Regions from separate parts of the Chlorobaculum parvum NCIB 8327 genome, predicted to be linked through region 1. Evidence: riboswitches for the same ligand, from Rfam matches in the RefSeq annotation. Region 1 holds a riboswitch; the other holds the start of a gene.
The links. Region 1 has a riboswitch for cobalamin ahead of CPAR_RS11065 (hypothetical protein). Riboswitches for the same ligand answer to the same signal wherever they lie in the genome.
Positions count from the first base shown of each region.

Region 1 (7,989 bases):
GTGCCATAATCTTTGCAAGGGGATGCATCTTGCCGACAAATGTCCGGTTTTTTGCCAGATACTCATGAAGAGGTTCATAGACATCATCACGGATTGATTTGATATCAATATGGACAAATCCGGCTTTGGAGAGCTTGTTCTGGTAGGATGGGATCAGGTAGTAGTTGTCTTGTGGAATATTGAATTTTCCTGCCACAAGGTTCCATGAAAACCATTGCTCTATTCGCCTGAAGGGGTTGTCGGAGTTTTCTGTCGGCACAATGTCCGCTGTCACAAGCCTGCCGCCCGGCCGCAAAACGCGAAATGCTTCCCTGAAAAAATCCTCTCGGGTTCTGTAGTGGAAAGCGCTTTCCACGGAAACAACCAGATCGACGGATTCATTTTCAATCGGCATCTCCGTTGCCGAGCCTTCTTTTAAATCGACTGATTTTTCGAGTCCCGCATCGGCAACGTTCCGCCGGGCGCGTTCAACCTGGGATTTCGTAATGTTCAGCCCGATGATTTTTTCGGGCTTCAGTTTTCTTGCCCAGAGGATGTCCTGATCGCCAAAACCGTACCCGCAATCCAGGACGGTATCGCCTGGCCCCATGCCACCTTTTTTCGCCACCAGCAGCGCAAGCGCTTCACTGGCTTCATCGATGGTATCTGCCTCACGCCAATAGCCGAGATTCAGATAGAGGGCGTGCTCGGTCAGAGATGAAGTGCCGATCAGATCATAGACTTCCGTGGTCTTCAACCCGTGGAACGGATTGAAAAGCCAGTTCAGATACCTGAAAAATCGATCGGTTGCGTTGTCTGACATGGTGATTACTTTTTTGCAGTGAAGAGGACGGAATCATGCTGAGTGTCCGTCGATAAGCATAGTAACTTCTCAATGCGCTTAGAGGTTACAGGTCATCAGGAAGCCCTTGGTATCTGTTCAAGAAAACGCTTGCGCAGCTCTTCGGACGGCAGCATGCACTCCTCTTTTTTCCCGAAAAGCTGGTACCGGTTCTGCGCTATCAGATCATAGAGCATATCGCGCAAGGGCTTAGGAATAGCCTGGAATGCGGCGAGCAGATTCCACGGCATGTCGAGTCGGGAGGCGATTTCAATGGCGGCAGCACTTCGGGTGAAAGCGCGGTCACTGCTGACAAGCACTACGGTGTCAAGCCGGGAAGTGTTGATTCCGAAACGTGTTAGGAGAGATGCTCCGAGAGGAGACTGGGCTGGTGTGAAATAAAACAGCCCGGCGCCGTCACGCTCAAAGATGAAATTCACCGAAAACTCACACAGATTGCAGACACCGTCGAAAATCACGATGTTTTCCGGCAGAGAGGCTCGAGGCTTGTCCATTACGCTTTCAAATAAGATTAAGGATGCGATTGAATGGCTTTCTTACATGAACTCCCCGAAACAATCCGGAAGTTCCGGTCCTGCTTCCTAACTGTTGCCGCGTTACGTTAGCCACCAATACGCGGTGCTCGACATCGATTTCAAGGCAAGCGCCAAGTGCTGGCATGATCTCCGGCAGGATCAGGAGCCGGGCGTGGTTTCAGCCCAGGCTGCACGCCTTCCGGAAATCCTTAAGACAGCCAAACAGAAAGGAGCAGCCCAGCGCTTGTGATCATCGACCCAGCACTGCACTTCGAATCGGCTGCACTGGCTGCCGCGCGTTTCATCGGAGGAAAAAACTTCCAGCACCATTTGCTCAAACCCTTCTTTTTCTTATACTTCATCCGAACATGTGGTGTCTGTCATCGCGAGATGACGGGCTTAAAAGGGAATCCGGTGAAAGTCCGGAACAGTACCCGCTGCTGTAATCCCGCACCGGCTGCAAGGCTGGTGAAAAGGTTCGCCAACAATGCCACTGTCCCAGTTTTGGGATGGGAAGGCTGGTGAAACCCGGGAAAGTCAGAAGACCTGCCTCATTTTTTTAACGCTTCGGGAATAAAGCAACATACACCATGAAACACACCCTCGTTCCATTCTCTGGAACAGGCTGGTTTCGTGCATCGTTAACGGCGATGCGCAACCGGCTGTTCCGATCTCTTCTCTCTCGATTCATCCCTGCTGCCTGTTACGATCCGCTTCGCTGGTCGTTCGGCCTGCCATGGCATCCGGTGATTTTTACTGCCGACCCTCGTTTGATGGGCCATTCCCACCTTCACGAGCATTTTCTGTTGTTGTCGATTCATGAGGCTCAACGGAACGCTCAACATTTCAATGCATTTCCAGTTTCTCGCTGTCAACGTTGTGCGGGTTATGATGGCTTTGCCGCTGCCGCTCATCCGCTGAATTCCGTTCCTTTCTGGCTTTTTAACTGATAGAACAAAACACGCGACCATGAAAAAAAATCTTATGGCGGTAACGCTGCTGTGCTGCGCTGCCCCGGCGTATGCGGCCCATCCTCTTGTTACCGACGATACCGGAACCCAGGGCACCGGCGGCTGGCAGATCGAGTGCACGACTGGATTTTCCTCCAACAGTGAGAGTGACGAAGGCATCAGAATCAAAGAGCGGGAAAACGAAGCAGCGGTGGCGGTCTCCTACGGTCTGTCGGAGGACATCGACATCGTTGCCGGATTGCCGTACCTGTGGTATCAGGTGAAGGAAAATCAACTGGTTACTGCTGATGAAAGTGGCATCGGCGATATGACGCTTGAGCTCAAGTGGCGGTTCTGTGAAAACGAAAAGAACGGATTCAGCCTTGCCCTGAAGCCCGGTATCTCTCTGCCGACCGGTGACGCCGACAAGGGGCTCGGCGCTGGTCGGGTGACTGGCGGTGCGGTGCTGATCGCCACAAAAGAGTTCGGGGCGCTGACGCTGCACGCCAACGCTGGCTACCATCGCAACGCTTACGAACTCGACGAGGATGCGGCGGCGTGCAACAAGCACATCTGGAACGCATCCCTTGCGGGCGAATATGCGCTTTCGGAAAAGCTCAGGGCGGTTGCCGATATCGGTCTCGAAACGGCCGAAGAAAAGGGTTCACGCACACATCCTGCATTTCTGGTTGGAGGGCTGATTTACAGCGTCACCGAGGATTTCGATTTCGATCTTGGCATCAAGAGTGGTTTGAACGATGCCGAACCTGATACGGCTGTGCTGCTGGGCGTGGCCGCACGATTCAATTAAAGGAGGAGATGATGAACAATCTGAAATTTCGTTTTGTCGCTGTGCCCTCGATGGTTGCGGGCATGATACTTTTTGGCGGTGGCGAGGCTTGGGCGATGCACATCATGGAGGGGTTTTTGCCCCCTTCGTGGAGCCTGTTCTGGACGGCAGTGTCGTTGCCTTTTTTTGTGCTCGGCTTCCGTTCGATGCGCAAAATCGTTGCCGACAATCCGCGCATGAAGTTGCTGCTGGCTATGGTCGGGGCGTTCGCGTTCGTGCTCTCGTCGCTCAAGATTCCGTCAGTTACGGGAAGCTGTTCGCACCCGACTGGCGTGGGGCTCGGAGCGATCATGTTCGGGCCGTCGGTAATGAGCGTGCTCGGCGCGATCGTGCTGCTCTTCCAGGCGTTGCTGCTCGCACACGGCGGGTTGACGACGCTTGGTGCGAACCTCTTTTCGATGGGCATCGCCGGGCCGTTTGTGTCGTACGGCATCTACAAGCTCGCCGACGGGATGAAGGCTCCGCGCTCGATGGCGGTTTTTCTCGGCGCGGCACTGGGCGATCTGGTGACCTACGTCGTCACCTCGCTCCAGCTTGCCGCCGCTTTTCCGTCGACGACCGGCGGGTTTGCCGCAGCCATGTTCAAGTTCCTCGGCATTTTCGCCGTGACGCAGGTGCCGCTTGCCGTGAGCGAGGGCATTCTGACGGTGATGGTCTATAACACCATCCGCTCGTATGCCGGCGAGACTATGTTCAGTTCTGCAACGCTTTCCGGGGAGGTGAAATGATGAAAAAGTCGATCCTGAAAAATCTGCTGCTTGCGGCACTGGTGATAGCGCTCGCTGTCGTGCCGCTGATGACCCTCAAACATGCCGAGTTCGGCGGCGCTGACGGCCAGGCCGAGGAGGCGATTACGGAGTTGCAACCCAGCTACGAGCCGTGGTTTGCGCCGTTCTGGGAGCCGCCGGGTGGGGAGGTCGAGAGCCTGCTGTTTGCGTTGCAGGCGGCGCTGGGGGCTGGTGTGCTGGGCTATGGCCTCGGGTTTCTCCGGGCTTCGCGCGAACCGTCCGGAGAGGCACAGGTTTGAGAACGCTCGACCACTATGCCGCAAGCTCCCGGCTGCGCGATGTCGCGCCGGGCTACAAGCTGCTCTATGCGCTTCCACCCATCGCAATGGTGCTTTGGGTGGACTCCGTGCCGTTTTCGCTGCTGGTGTTTGGCCTGATGAGCGCCTCGGTCGTCATGAAGGGAGGTGTCCGGCCTGGTGACTATCTCCGCTGGCTGCTGCTTCCGGCAGCCTTTCTCATGACCGGAACGGCAGCTGTCGCGTTCGATATTTCCGTGCATCAAGAGTCATTTCTTTTCTCGATTCCGGTTGGCAGTGCTTTCATCGGCGTGACCTCAGCCGGCCTTGCGATGGCGATTCATCTGGCGTTCAAAGCGATGGCGTCGGTTTCGTGCCTCTACTTCATCGCCTTCACGACGCCGGTGGCCGACCTCGGACGCTCGATGTCGGCGCTGGGCGTTCCGGGGCTTTTCATCGAGATGACGTTGCTCATCTATCGTTTTGTGTTTCTGCTCTTCGAGACCGCCTCGGAGATGGCGACCGCGCAGCGCTCGCGGCTCGGCTACGCGGGCACGGCGGTTTCGTTCCGCTCCCTTGCGTTGCTCGCCTCGAACCTGTTCTTCTTTTCGGCCCGTCGCGCCGAGGAGGTGTATGTGGCGATGGAGTGCCGGGGCTATGACGGCTCGATCCGCGTACTGGCTCCGTCGAGCGGAGAGCGGCAGCCATCGTTCGCCGGTCTCGTGTTACTTGAGCTGGTGCTGCTTGGCCTCGCCGTCGCCACGCATTTCGGGAGGTTTTTCTGATGGCGTCACCGGATATTCTCCGAACCGAGGCGCTCCGGTGTGTCTGGCCGGACGGCACGGTGGCGCTCGATGGCGTCGATCTTTCGATTCGGACGGGTGAGGTTACAGCGTTGCTCGGCGGCAACGGTGCGGGTAAGTCGTCGCTTTTGCTCGGCTTCAACGGCATTCTGAAGCCGAGTTTGGGCCGGGTGCTCTTCGGCGATGAGCCGCTCGACTACTCGGCGAAGGGGCTGAAAGCGCTGCGGCAGGAGGTCGGCATCGTCTTCCAGAACCCCGACGCGCAACTGTTCGCGTCGAGCGTTTACGAGGACATCTCCTTCGGACTCTGCAATCTCGGCCTGCCGGAGCCGGAGGCGCGGCGGCGGATCGACGCGGCGATGGAGCTGGTCGGCGTCGCGGAGCTGGCGCGCAAGCCGGTGCACCACCTCAGCTTCGGGCAGAAAAAGCGGGTGGCGCTGGCCGGGGTGCTGGCGATGGAGCCGTCAGTACTCTTGCTCGACGAGCCGACCGCCGGACTCGATCCGCAGGGCGCGGACGCAATCATGCGGTTCATTCGTGATCTGCAAAGCACCTCAGGCATGACGGTGGTCGTCGCTACGCACGACATTGAAATGGTGCCGCTCTTCTGCGACCGGGCCTGCGTGATGGAGCGGGGAAGGGTGCTCTTCGAGGGTGAAGTTACCTCGATGTTCGAACATCGCGACCTCATCCGGCAGGCCGGGTTGCGGCTGCCACGCATCGCGCATTTGATTGAGATTCTCGTCTCGAAAGATGGTTTCACGCTGCCCGGCAATGCGATGACGATTGGGCAGGCGCGAAAGATTTTGAAACAGCTGAATGTGAAATCGGATGAAAACAAATCAGTGCAAGGGTAAGGTGTTTCTGGTCGGGGCCGGGCCGGGCGATCCGGAGTTGTTGACCGTTCGGGCGCACAAGCTGCTGCAATCGGCTGACGTGGTGCTACACGACGCGCTTGTCAGCCCGGAGGTTCTCGCGCTGCTGCCGCTTGGCGCGGAGAGGATCGCCGTCGGCAAGCGCATCGGTGACAAGGTCGATCAGACCGATCGCCAGTTGCGGATCAACGAGTTGCTGGCCCGGCACGCCCGCGCGGGTCGATGCGTCGTTCGGCTCAAAGCCGGTGACCCCTTCATGTTCGGGCGTGGCATCGAGGAGGTGCGCGCGCTGGCCGCTGTCGGTGCTCCTTGCGAGGTGGTGCCGGGCATCACGGCTGGCATCGCCGCCGCTGAGCTTTGCAGGATACCCTTGACCGAGCGCTACCGGAACACCTCGGCGCTCTTCTGCACTGGCCAGACGGCGGACTACTCGCTGTCACATTTCTCGGCGGTGATCGAGCTGATGAAGGCGGGTACGCCGCTGGTGATGTACATGGGCTTCGAGCAGCTCGACAGGATCGTCGAGCGCTTCATCGAATCAGGCCTTTCTCCAGACCTCCCGGCGTGCGCGGTGTCGCGAGTGTCGCGAAACGATCAGGCGCTGGTCAGCGGCACGCTCGGTACCATCACCCAGCAGCTCCGGGAGAGCGAGCTTCCCCTGCCGGTGGTCTTCATCATCGGTGAGTATGCTGTGCCGGAAGGGGCGCACAATCGAGATCAGACCGATCCATCTGATCAAAATCACAGTTTCAACCAACATGACCAAGCATCGTAAAAAACGGAAGCAGATCAACAAGAAGGCGATTCTGCTTGCCCATTTCGGCACGACCTATCCCTCGGCACTGCCGTCGCTGGAGAATATCCGGCGGCAGATACAGGCACGGATTCCCGGCATCGAGGTTCGTCACTGCTTCACCTCGAACATGGTGCGCAACATCTGGTCGGCGCGGCGTTGCGATCCCCGAAAGTGGCTCGACGAGGGGGTGGCCGACGAGTTCCTGAACGTGCAGGGTTTCCTCGGAGCGATCGGCAATTTACAGGACGGCAACTACCGGACGATCATCGTGCAGCCGACGCACATGTACCACGGCGAGCAGTTCGAGGATCTGAAATCGTACGTGTCGGCGCTTCAGTCGATCCGCACCATCAAGCGGGTCTGGTCGCCCTTCGAAAAGGTTGTGCTGTCGCGCCCGGCGCTCGGCACCTGCGGCGTGGAGCACGACTACACCGAGGACATCGAGGAGGTGGCCGCGTTGTTCGAGGATGACGTGGAACGCGCCCGCCAGCTTGACGCGGCGCTGGTTTATGTGGCGCACGGCAACGACTTCTTCTCGTCGGGCGTGTTCCACGAAACCTGTGACGTGATGCGCAGCCGCTATCCGGGCGCGGAGATTCACATCGGCATGGTGGAGGGGCAGCCCGGCGTGGAAGAGATCGTCGCTGAAGTGACGGGCAAAGGGCGCACGACGGTGCTGCTGCGGCCCTTCATGATAACGGCAGGCGACCACGCGCACAACGACATTGCCGATGACGATCCCGGTTCGTGGAAAGGCGCGTTCGAGGCGGCGGGATGCCGGGTCGAGACCCGCATGGAGGGACTCGGTTCAGACGACCGCTTTGCCTCGATCTTCGCCCGCCGGATTCTCGAAACCGCCGAGGATCATGGCATCGAGCTGTTTTCAGCATCCGACAAAATCGATTAGCGCTTTGAACAACCGTTTGCAACCCAATGAACAAACAAGGCTCTCTCATCAGCGTTTCGCTTGGGCCGGGTGATCCCGGTCTCATCACCGTCAAGGCGCTGGCCCAACTTCGCGAGGCTGACCTCATCTACTATCCCGGCACGGTCAGCGCTTCGGGCGCGGTGACGAGCGTGGCGCTCGATATTCTCGAAGCGTACAATCTTGATCCGTCGAAGCTTCGCGGGATGCTTGTGCCGATGTCGCGCTCGCGAAAAGCCGCTGAGGCGAGTTATGCCGCAAACTACGCCGCGATGGCGGAGGAGGTGCGAGCGGGTCGCCGCGTGGCGGTGGTGAGCGTGGGCGACGGGGGCTTTTACAGCACTGCGTCGGCGATCATCGAGCGGGCGCGGCGGGACGGTCTGGAGTGCTCGATGACGCCGGGCATTCCG
Region 1 is NC_011027.1:1,618,333-1,626,321, reverse strand. Features, by position in the region: gene CPAR_RS07545 (class I SAM-dependent methyltransferase) at 1-802, opposite strand, end outside; gene CPAR_RS07540 (thiol-disulfide oxidoreductase DCC family protein) at 898-1,335, opposite strand; gene CPAR_RS10815 (hypothetical protein) at 1,430-1,606, shown strand; cobalamin riboswitch at 1,711-1,924, shown strand; gene CPAR_RS11065 (hypothetical protein) at 1,947-2,306, shown strand; gene CPAR_RS07535 (transporter) at 2,326-3,117, shown strand; gene CPAR_RS07530 (energy-coupling factor ABC transporter permease) at 3,129-3,884, shown strand; gene CPAR_RS07525 (energy-coupling factor ABC transporter substrate-binding protein) at 3,881-4,183, shown strand; gene cbiQ (cobalt ECF transporter T component CbiQ) at 4,180-4,965, shown strand; gene CPAR_RS07515 (ATP-binding cassette domain-containing protein) at 4,965-5,840, shown strand; gene cobA (uroporphyrinogen-III C-methyltransferase) at 5,815-6,633, shown strand; gene CPAR_RS07505 (sirohydrochlorin cobaltochelatase) at 6,617-7,561, shown strand; gene CPAR_RS07500 (precorrin-2 C(20)-methyltransferase) at 7,588-7,989, shown strand, end outside.

Region 2 (7,989 bases), 300 kb from region 1:
CTGATCCGCCGCGAAGCCCAGCGTCCGAACGGCGTAATGCCTTGGAACGACCTCGAAGCCTTCGCCAGCCTCGCCTTCGAAGAAATGCTCCGCCAGCACAACCACGCCGCAGCAACTGGCGAGCTCTGCTTTTTCGACCGAGGCCTTCCCGACATCTTCGGCTACCTCCACGAGAGCGGCCTCGACATCCCCGAAGCATGGCTCGACACCCACAACCGGTGCCGATACGAGCGCACGGTCTTTATCCTCCCCCCGTGGACTGAAATCTATATCAACGACACCGAACGCCCCCAAAGCCTCGCAGAAGCCGAAGCGCTCCACCACGCCATCCGCGCGGTGTACGAATCGCTGGGATACAAACTCATTGAAGTACCGAAAGTGCCGGTCGATGAACGGTGCGAGTTTGTGCTGGAGAATTTGAAAGGAGAAAAACGAGGATTTTCGGCTTTATGCCAACACGAAACGACGTAAAGGGCTCTTACAGCAACACCTCAATAGAGCGACTGTAACGAGCAGCGATAAAATGAAGTGAAGCTCTGAATCACGCAACGATCAATTCTTTTGCTGGCAAAATATGCCTCAGAATATTGATACGATGCACTGCCGCAGCCTGATAAAATCGATACACAGGAAAACCTGGAGTAACTCTTGAGTCTTTAGTTCTTTTAAGGTTATCTCTGTTGTTATGCCAAACGTTTTCATCATAATCAGGAATTGTTTCTTGCCCTGTTCCAAAGAGCAGTCCATTCCGCGCAGCCTTTTTCCAGGCATCAACTCTACCCTCTTTAGGAGCTTGTAGATTGATAATTTCTTTTACCGTTGACTCTATCTTTGAAAAATCTATAAATGCTGCCTTATCGGCAAAATCAGGATGTTCTTTAGCTACTCTCTGAAATATTTCATGGATTTTTACACAGAATTCGACATAGGTTTCCGGATTATTTCTAACTGGACAATGTGCCCCATCAGTATTATTTTCATAAACAAAATTCCAGACAAGAAAAGGCCTGTCAGGATAGGTCATTACAGCTCCATGTCCTAAAGCACCGGTTACCTCCTCTGCAAGCCATGACTTGATATTATGAAATAACCCACCCTCTTTCGGGTAATCATTCACAAATTTTTTCGCTTTATCAGTGATATATTTCTCGATATCAGGACTTAATGATACATGAAAAGCAATACTATTGTTCACAATTTTGTTATGCCTCGAACTCACTCCGGAAAAACCATAATGCGCAAAGGTATCTGCATAGACATGGGCTATTATACCAAGTAACGGCAAAGCAAACGGCTGGTTCAGCAACGCTACATTGTATTTGATCATTTCTTGTGCTATTTCACTATCTTTTTTGCAAACCAGTCGCTGCGTATAACTATCGCCCTCATTACCCGGTAGGAAATGAAAAGGGACCCATATTTGCCGCTGATCTTCCCGGCTAAGATTCTTCAAATGCATCGTATGATGCGCAGTAGCCTCAGCATCCAATCGGGCGCCGTCCCTGAAAAATACACTCTCTTTTTCAGCATTATCATCAACAAATTGAGCAGCTGTCGCAATCGTTTCGCAAACCTCTTTTTTCAACCCGGCAGCCCGAGCCATGGCGTAGGTACCATAATAGTGCATATCGAGTTGCATATTTCCCTCACTTTACCTTAAAGGTTAACGCGATACACCTCAAAACAACGGATTGAGCAGATTCACCAGATCGAGTTTTTTCCGGTTATGAGCAATAATATCGGCCAGCAAATCAGCGCGAGACTGTTTTTTCGATGCAAACTGCAAAAGCGTTTCCATAAGAAAACGGCTGTTCAGCATGGTTTGCAGAAAATAGCCGACGCTGAACTCGTCGAACTCGAATGCTTTTCTCCACAACTTTTCATAAAACGCTCCGGCCTGTGCGCGATCATTCTCCGCAAGCGCTTTGACGATAGCATCAGCTGCGAATTGACCACTTTTTATGGCATAAAAAATCCCCTCTCCGCTCAGCGGATCAACAAAACTGCCGGCATCGCCAGCAAGCAAAACATTGCGTTGACTCCGCATTCCCCGAAATGAACCGAACGGCAGAGGCCACGCTTTCAGCGTACCCGGCTCCATCGCCGCATCTTTCAGCTTGCTGGAGACAACCGGGTTTTCAGCGACAAAACGCTTGAACATGTTTTTGAGACCGCGCGGCTCCTTGAAACGCGTCATGATGCCCACGCCGATGTTGGCTCGCTTTTCACCGGCGGGAAATACCCAGCCGTAGCCCGGCAGAATGAGATTGTCGTAATGAAGTTCGATGGAATCGCTCAGGCCGTTAACGTTTGAAAAATAGGCCCGCATGGCAAATCCCTGCTGCTCTTTCTGTCGGTTCAGGAGCCCAAGCTGAGCGGCTATCGGCGAATAGACGCCGTCAGCCGCAACAATGCACTTCCCGTAAAATTCACCTCCAGAAGTACTTAGCCCCCTGGCCGAATCACCGTTTATGATGAGCTCGCGCGACTCGGTATTGTCGAAAAAGGAAATCGATTCGTGGGCTTTTACACAGGTAACGAAACAGTCGTCGAGCAACGATCGGGGGATAACGTAACTTTCGCTCGACCGGTCGCCGGTTTGCGACAACCGTCCCTGCACAACCGCGCCATCGGGAGAAAAGAGGGTGATGCCTTTGAACACCGTCAGCGGCCCTACTCGCTGGCGAACGACCTCCACGACACCAAGCTCTTCAAGAAGCCTGACCGATGCTGGGGTGACGCCGTCGCCGCACGTTTTATCTCTCGGGAACTGCGCCTTGTCGATCAAGGCAACGCGCAACCCTTTCCGCGCAAGCGACAAAGCTGCCGTGCACCCTGCAGGACCAGCCCCGGAAATCACCACATCAAACGGTTTCATGCGTCACTGGAATTCAGGATTGAAGCCGCCGGTTATTGCTGAGCATAGACCCCAGCTTGAAAGAACGGATTCAGCAGCTTGTACAACTCGCACCATCTGCGATTGTGCGCGATTATGTCAGCCATGAGGTTGGCCAGATATCGCTTATCTGAAACGTAACGCAATAACCATTCAAGAAAAAAACGCGCGGCAAGAAACTGCTGAAATAAGCAACTCCATGATGAACAGAGAAGAAAAGACGAGGAGGGTTACGCAACGTCAAAACGCCAGAAAAGCTCTGCTGCCGGAATGTCAGTTTGATGTAATGGCTCGGCTACTCCTGCGGCATCGGACTAACTCCAGACTTCAGGCAGGTTGCCATCGGCAGTCTCGATCAGCAAAGCTTTTGCTGAATTGTCGATTCGCCCGGCCGGTACGTACGCCAGAACATGTTGCGCAAACGCAGGCAAACCCATCAGCATTGCTGAAATCCTGATGGGAGGCCCAGACGGCATATGAAGCTTGAACCACCGCATCGAGGGCGCGTACTCAACACGTCGAACCTGCACCCAGCGGATGTAACCGCGTTGTCCAGTCAACCTGCCATAGTCGAGCCCATCGGCGCTGAGGCGATGACGGGCAAAAAAGTAGTCGGCGACCATAGCGAGCGACATCCCTGCGAAGAAAAGGAAAATGAGGGTCGTCCAGATAGTGGTTGTGCTGTTCTTGCCGATGGTGTTCGACACCACAGCGATACCGGCAAAAAAAGCGAATCCGATGAGCCCTATGACCAGAATACCCGTTGGATGCCTTAAGGTATTGACTTCCGTTACAGACCGTCGACTCATCCTGCTCTTCGAGAGCCATCCCATGATGATGGTCAGCGCAACGCCCGGAAGTGTCCATTGAAGTATCGGGATCCACCAATCTTTCTGCATCACGATGCTATGGTCTAAGGAGTGGCCGACGGCCAAAAAATTTCTGCAATATTCTGGATTTCCTTTCCCGAAAAGGACAAATCAAATGTCCATATTGTCGGCGTGGTGACGCGATTCAACAGCCATCACCATCCCCCTACCAGCTGCCGGAGGCACCGCCACCGCCTGACGATCCCCCACCGCCAGAAAAACTCGATCCACCGGACGACCACGACGAACCGGAACCTCCAGAGCGAATCACCATGCCACCGATTGAAGCCTGCCCCTTCGTGCGAAGATCTTTCTGAGCTTTCTGATACCAGTCGGTGTTCCGGATGAACAGCTTTGCTGCCGGAAAGCCGACCAGATAGGTGATCAAACAATACAATGCGCCATCCGGGCCCAGCACAACCATGGGAAAAACCGCCCAGAAGGGTATCAGAAAAAAGTATAAGAACCACCCGAAACCAGGCGTGAGGATGCCAATCGCCGTAAACAGCCCGATGATGCCGAAAACAAACGCGCCAATGAGAATGCGCTCCGTTATCGAAAGCTCCGGCCCCTCCATTTCAAAGAAACCCGACTTTTTCTTCGAATCGGACTTGACTGCTGTCTCCGGCAATACCCCACCCTCGAGGACGTTCATCACGGCTTTGGCGCCATCCGTGATACCACCATTAAAGTCTTCGTTTTTGAATTTTGGGGTCATAATGTTTTGAATGATTCGCCCTGCCGTTGCATCAGTAAGCGTGCCCTCAAGACCGTACCCCACTTCGATGCGCATCCGCCGGTCGTTTGGCACCACGACGATCAAGACACCATTATCCTTCTCTTTCTGACCGAGTTTCCATGTTTCGAAAACCCTGACCGCGTAATCTTCGATGCTCTCCCCATCAAGCGTTGGAATCGTCAGGACGGCAATCTGGTTGCCGGTGCGCTGTTCATGTTCCTTCAGACTCTCCGACAATGAGCGCTTCACCTCAGGGGAAAGAAGCTGCGCGTTGTCCGTGACCCTCCCGGTCAGGTACGGCACCTCCGCGCCAAAAAGGGCTGAGCTGACAAACAGCACGATCGGGAGTAACAGAAAGATCACTCGCTGCTTCATACTCCCTCCTCCTCGATAATGTCGTTGGGCAATTCGTCGCTATGGAGTTCAGGCGAGGTGGCGGTGAGTATTCGGGACAGATAGTCCAGACCGGCATCGAAGGCTTGGGCGACTTGCCTACGCTTCAGCAATGAAGTCATTGCCGCGATCATGTTGTTTACATCATCTTCCTTTAAACGCTTGCCCAGCCCCTTGTCAGGCAGAATCACAACCCGATGTTCGAACAAACTGACCAGCAGCAGAATGCCTGTTCTCTGCCGGGTGGCAAACAGCTCGCGATCCAGAAACAGCGCTTTGGCATACTGCTGCACCTCAACTTCGGCGCGGTAGTCGGACAAGAACAGTTTTGCAAATCGCGGCATCATGACCGTCAGCAGCGCCAAAAGCGCACCACCCGCCAGTATGCCCACCACCACAATCAGTAGAGACGCTTCCGGATACCACGCATAGAGCCTCCAATGCAACAGAAACAGGATCAATCCGGCGACCGACGCGCCCAAAGCGAAAGCGTTCCATGGCAACTCGGCATACGCGTCGCTACGCTGGATGACGCTCAGAACGATCTGGGTTCCGGTGCGCTTTTCCGTTTCAGCGACGCGTAGATCCAGGCGACGGCGCTCATGCTCTGATAACGTTGGTTTCATTGAAAATCCTCGTGTCCGGAGATTTTTTATTTGATAACGCAAAGCCTCTGCGCCGATAGCTTCCGTCAGTTATACCGCCAAGCAGGAAACGTGGTGAGCGTGTTCCCGGCAAAGGCAATGCTGTCGTTGCCCGCGCAGCGCTGACAGGCGGCGCATGAGGTGAGTTCAGAAAGATTGTCGCTCCCGTCATCCTCCTGATGAAACAACAGCGAGGCTCCCTCCTGCTGAGCAGAGAAAAGCTCGTAAGCGTTCGTGGGAAACGATACCGGCCGCATCGGCACGACGAACGGCAGGCGAAACGGATCGTGAAGAAAACCGGGGATGAACCGGTTGAGAAGCGCCTGGAACAGCCGGTTTCGTAGCGCTCTGAATGAGGCGCGCAACCTGCCTGCCCAGGCAGATGGGACAAGGGGTTTTTTCATGATGATATGGTGCTTTATTCCCGAAGCTTGTAAAAAAAGATGCGGCAGGTCTTCTGACTTTCCCGTGGTTTTGCCCTCCTTCCCGTCCCGAATTGTCGGGACAGTGGCCTTTTCGGCAAACCGTGTCAGCAGCCTTGCGACCGATGCGGGATTACAGCAGCGGGTACTGTTCCGGACTTGCACCGGATTCCCTTTTAAGCCCGTCACGATTCCATGCCGGGCACCACATGCTCGTGTAAAGTATATCAAAAACAGCGCTTCGAACCAATGCTCCGCGCGGAAATTTTCGATGACTCAAGAGTCCTCATCGCCGTCGTTCCACTCATCCATTCGCCAGATCGGTGAGGTAGCGATGAGCGTAAAGCTTGTCGATTTTCGAAAGTTCGGTGAGCTGGTCGAAGAAGATCGCCTGAACACCGTAGTGCTGGCGGATGCGGTCGATCATCGACAGCCACAAATGCGCTGTCATCTCGGCGTCAGCCAACGCGCGGTGAAAGCTGCCGACTTTCGGTATGCCTGCATGGTTGACCAAAGTCTGCAACTTGTGGTTCGGAGCATCCTGATAAATCCGCCGCGACAGAAGCAACGAGCAGCAGCAATCGCCCTCGTAGGCTCGGCGCGCCCGTTTCAGCTCGAAGTCGAGAAAGCGCCGGTCGAACGAGGCGTTATGCGCCACGATGTTGTGCCCGGCGATAAAGTCCGAAAACCCGGCCATCACCTCTTCGCAGGGCGGCTCGACTTTGAGCATTTCGTTGGTAATGCCAGTATAGCTCTCGATGAACGGGCTGATCCGAAAGCCGGGATTCATCAGCCGCTGGAAACGGTCGACGATTACGCCGTTTTCGAGAAGCACCGCGCCGATTTCGATGGCCCGGTCACCATACTGCGGCGACAAGCCCGTTGTTTCAAAGTCCAGCACCACCACGCTATCAGCCGACGCACGTTGCATGAAAAAATATCCGGTTAAGATTGGTCAATCCGCCTCACCGCCGCCATGCAGGCACGACAGGATGTGCTCGAACGAATCGATGAGCCAGGTGGGATTCACCCCGCGCAGCTCCTCGGCAGAATGGTTCCCGTAGGTAACGGCGCAGGTATCGGCGGATGCCCGCTGGCCCATCTCGATGTCGAACACCGTGTCGCCCACGACGAGGCACCGTTCCGCCGGAACAGCGAGGCGCGCCAGCGAGAGCTGCACCATGTCGGGCGCTGGCTTGCCCCGCTGCACATCCTGCGCTCCGGCGATGGAAGCAAAGTGCTGGAAAATGCCGAGATGCTGCATCATAGACAGAAGCCCCTGCCTGCTTTTACTGGAAGCGATAGCAAGCAAATACTCCCGCTGCAACAGCTCCAGCGTCTCCTTGACCTCCGGGAACAGACTGGTCGTGTCGAAAGCGATCTCCTTGTAATACTTCCGGTAACGCTCGACCGCCTCAGCGGCATCATCGGCTTCAAGCCCAAGCCCCATTTCAATCGTACGCTGCAACGGCAGTCCGATCCCGCGGCGGACAATTGCGGGATCGATCTCCGACAGCCTGAAATCACGCGCCACCAGCCGCATGGCCTCCATGATGCTCTGTTCGCTGTCGGCCAGCGTGCCGTCGAAATCAAACACAATGAGACGATACTTCATGCCGCCATCACCTCCACGATTCAATGACGCTCCTCTTCACGACTGTGTGCGCGGTTCGAGATGCGTCACGACCTGCGAGTTCTGGATGACTTGATGCAGATGCGCTTCGATGCGCTCACACCAGTCGTGGCCGAGCTGCACGCTCCAGCTGGCCGGAACGAGAACGTCGAGCGTGATGAACGCCACATTGCCGCCCAGCCGCGTTTTGAGATTTTTGTATGTCACTTCGTCCCCGCACACCTCAAGCAGAGCGGTTTGGATTTCGGCAATCTGGTCGGGGGAGAGCGCGGCATCCATCATGCCGTCCGCGGTGCGTTTCAGAAGACGCCAACCGGTGAAGAGAATATTGAACGCCACGACGAGCGCAATGAGCGGATCGAGCCAGGTCAGTCCGGTGAGCCACACCAGCGC
Region 2 is NC_011027.1:1,315,221-1,323,209, forward strand. Features, by position in the region: gene CPAR_RS06085 (AAA family ATPase) at 1-471, shown strand, start outside; gene CPAR_RS06090 (DUF6765 family protein) at 542-1,639, opposite strand; gene CPAR_RS06095 (geranylgeranyl reductase family protein) at 1,679-2,878, opposite strand; gene CPAR_RS06100 (hypothetical protein) at 3,211-3,705, opposite strand; gene CPAR_RS06105 (TPM domain-containing protein) at 3,932-4,879, opposite strand; gene CPAR_RS06110 (TPM domain-containing protein) at 4,876-5,523, opposite strand; gene CPAR_RS06115 (hypothetical protein) at 5,589-5,945, opposite strand; cobalamin riboswitch at 5,972-6,188, opposite strand; gene CPAR_RS06120 (3'-5' exonuclease) at 6,268-6,894, opposite strand; gene CPAR_RS06125 (HAD family hydrolase) at 6,919-7,578, opposite strand; gene CPAR_RS06130 (cation diffusion facilitator family transporter) at 7,615-7,989, opposite strand, start outside.
Region 2: it holds a riboswitch for cobalamin, as region 1 does, so the genes downstream of both, CPAR_RS06115 (hypothetical protein) here and CPAR_RS11065 (hypothetical protein) in region 1, are expected to answer to the same signal.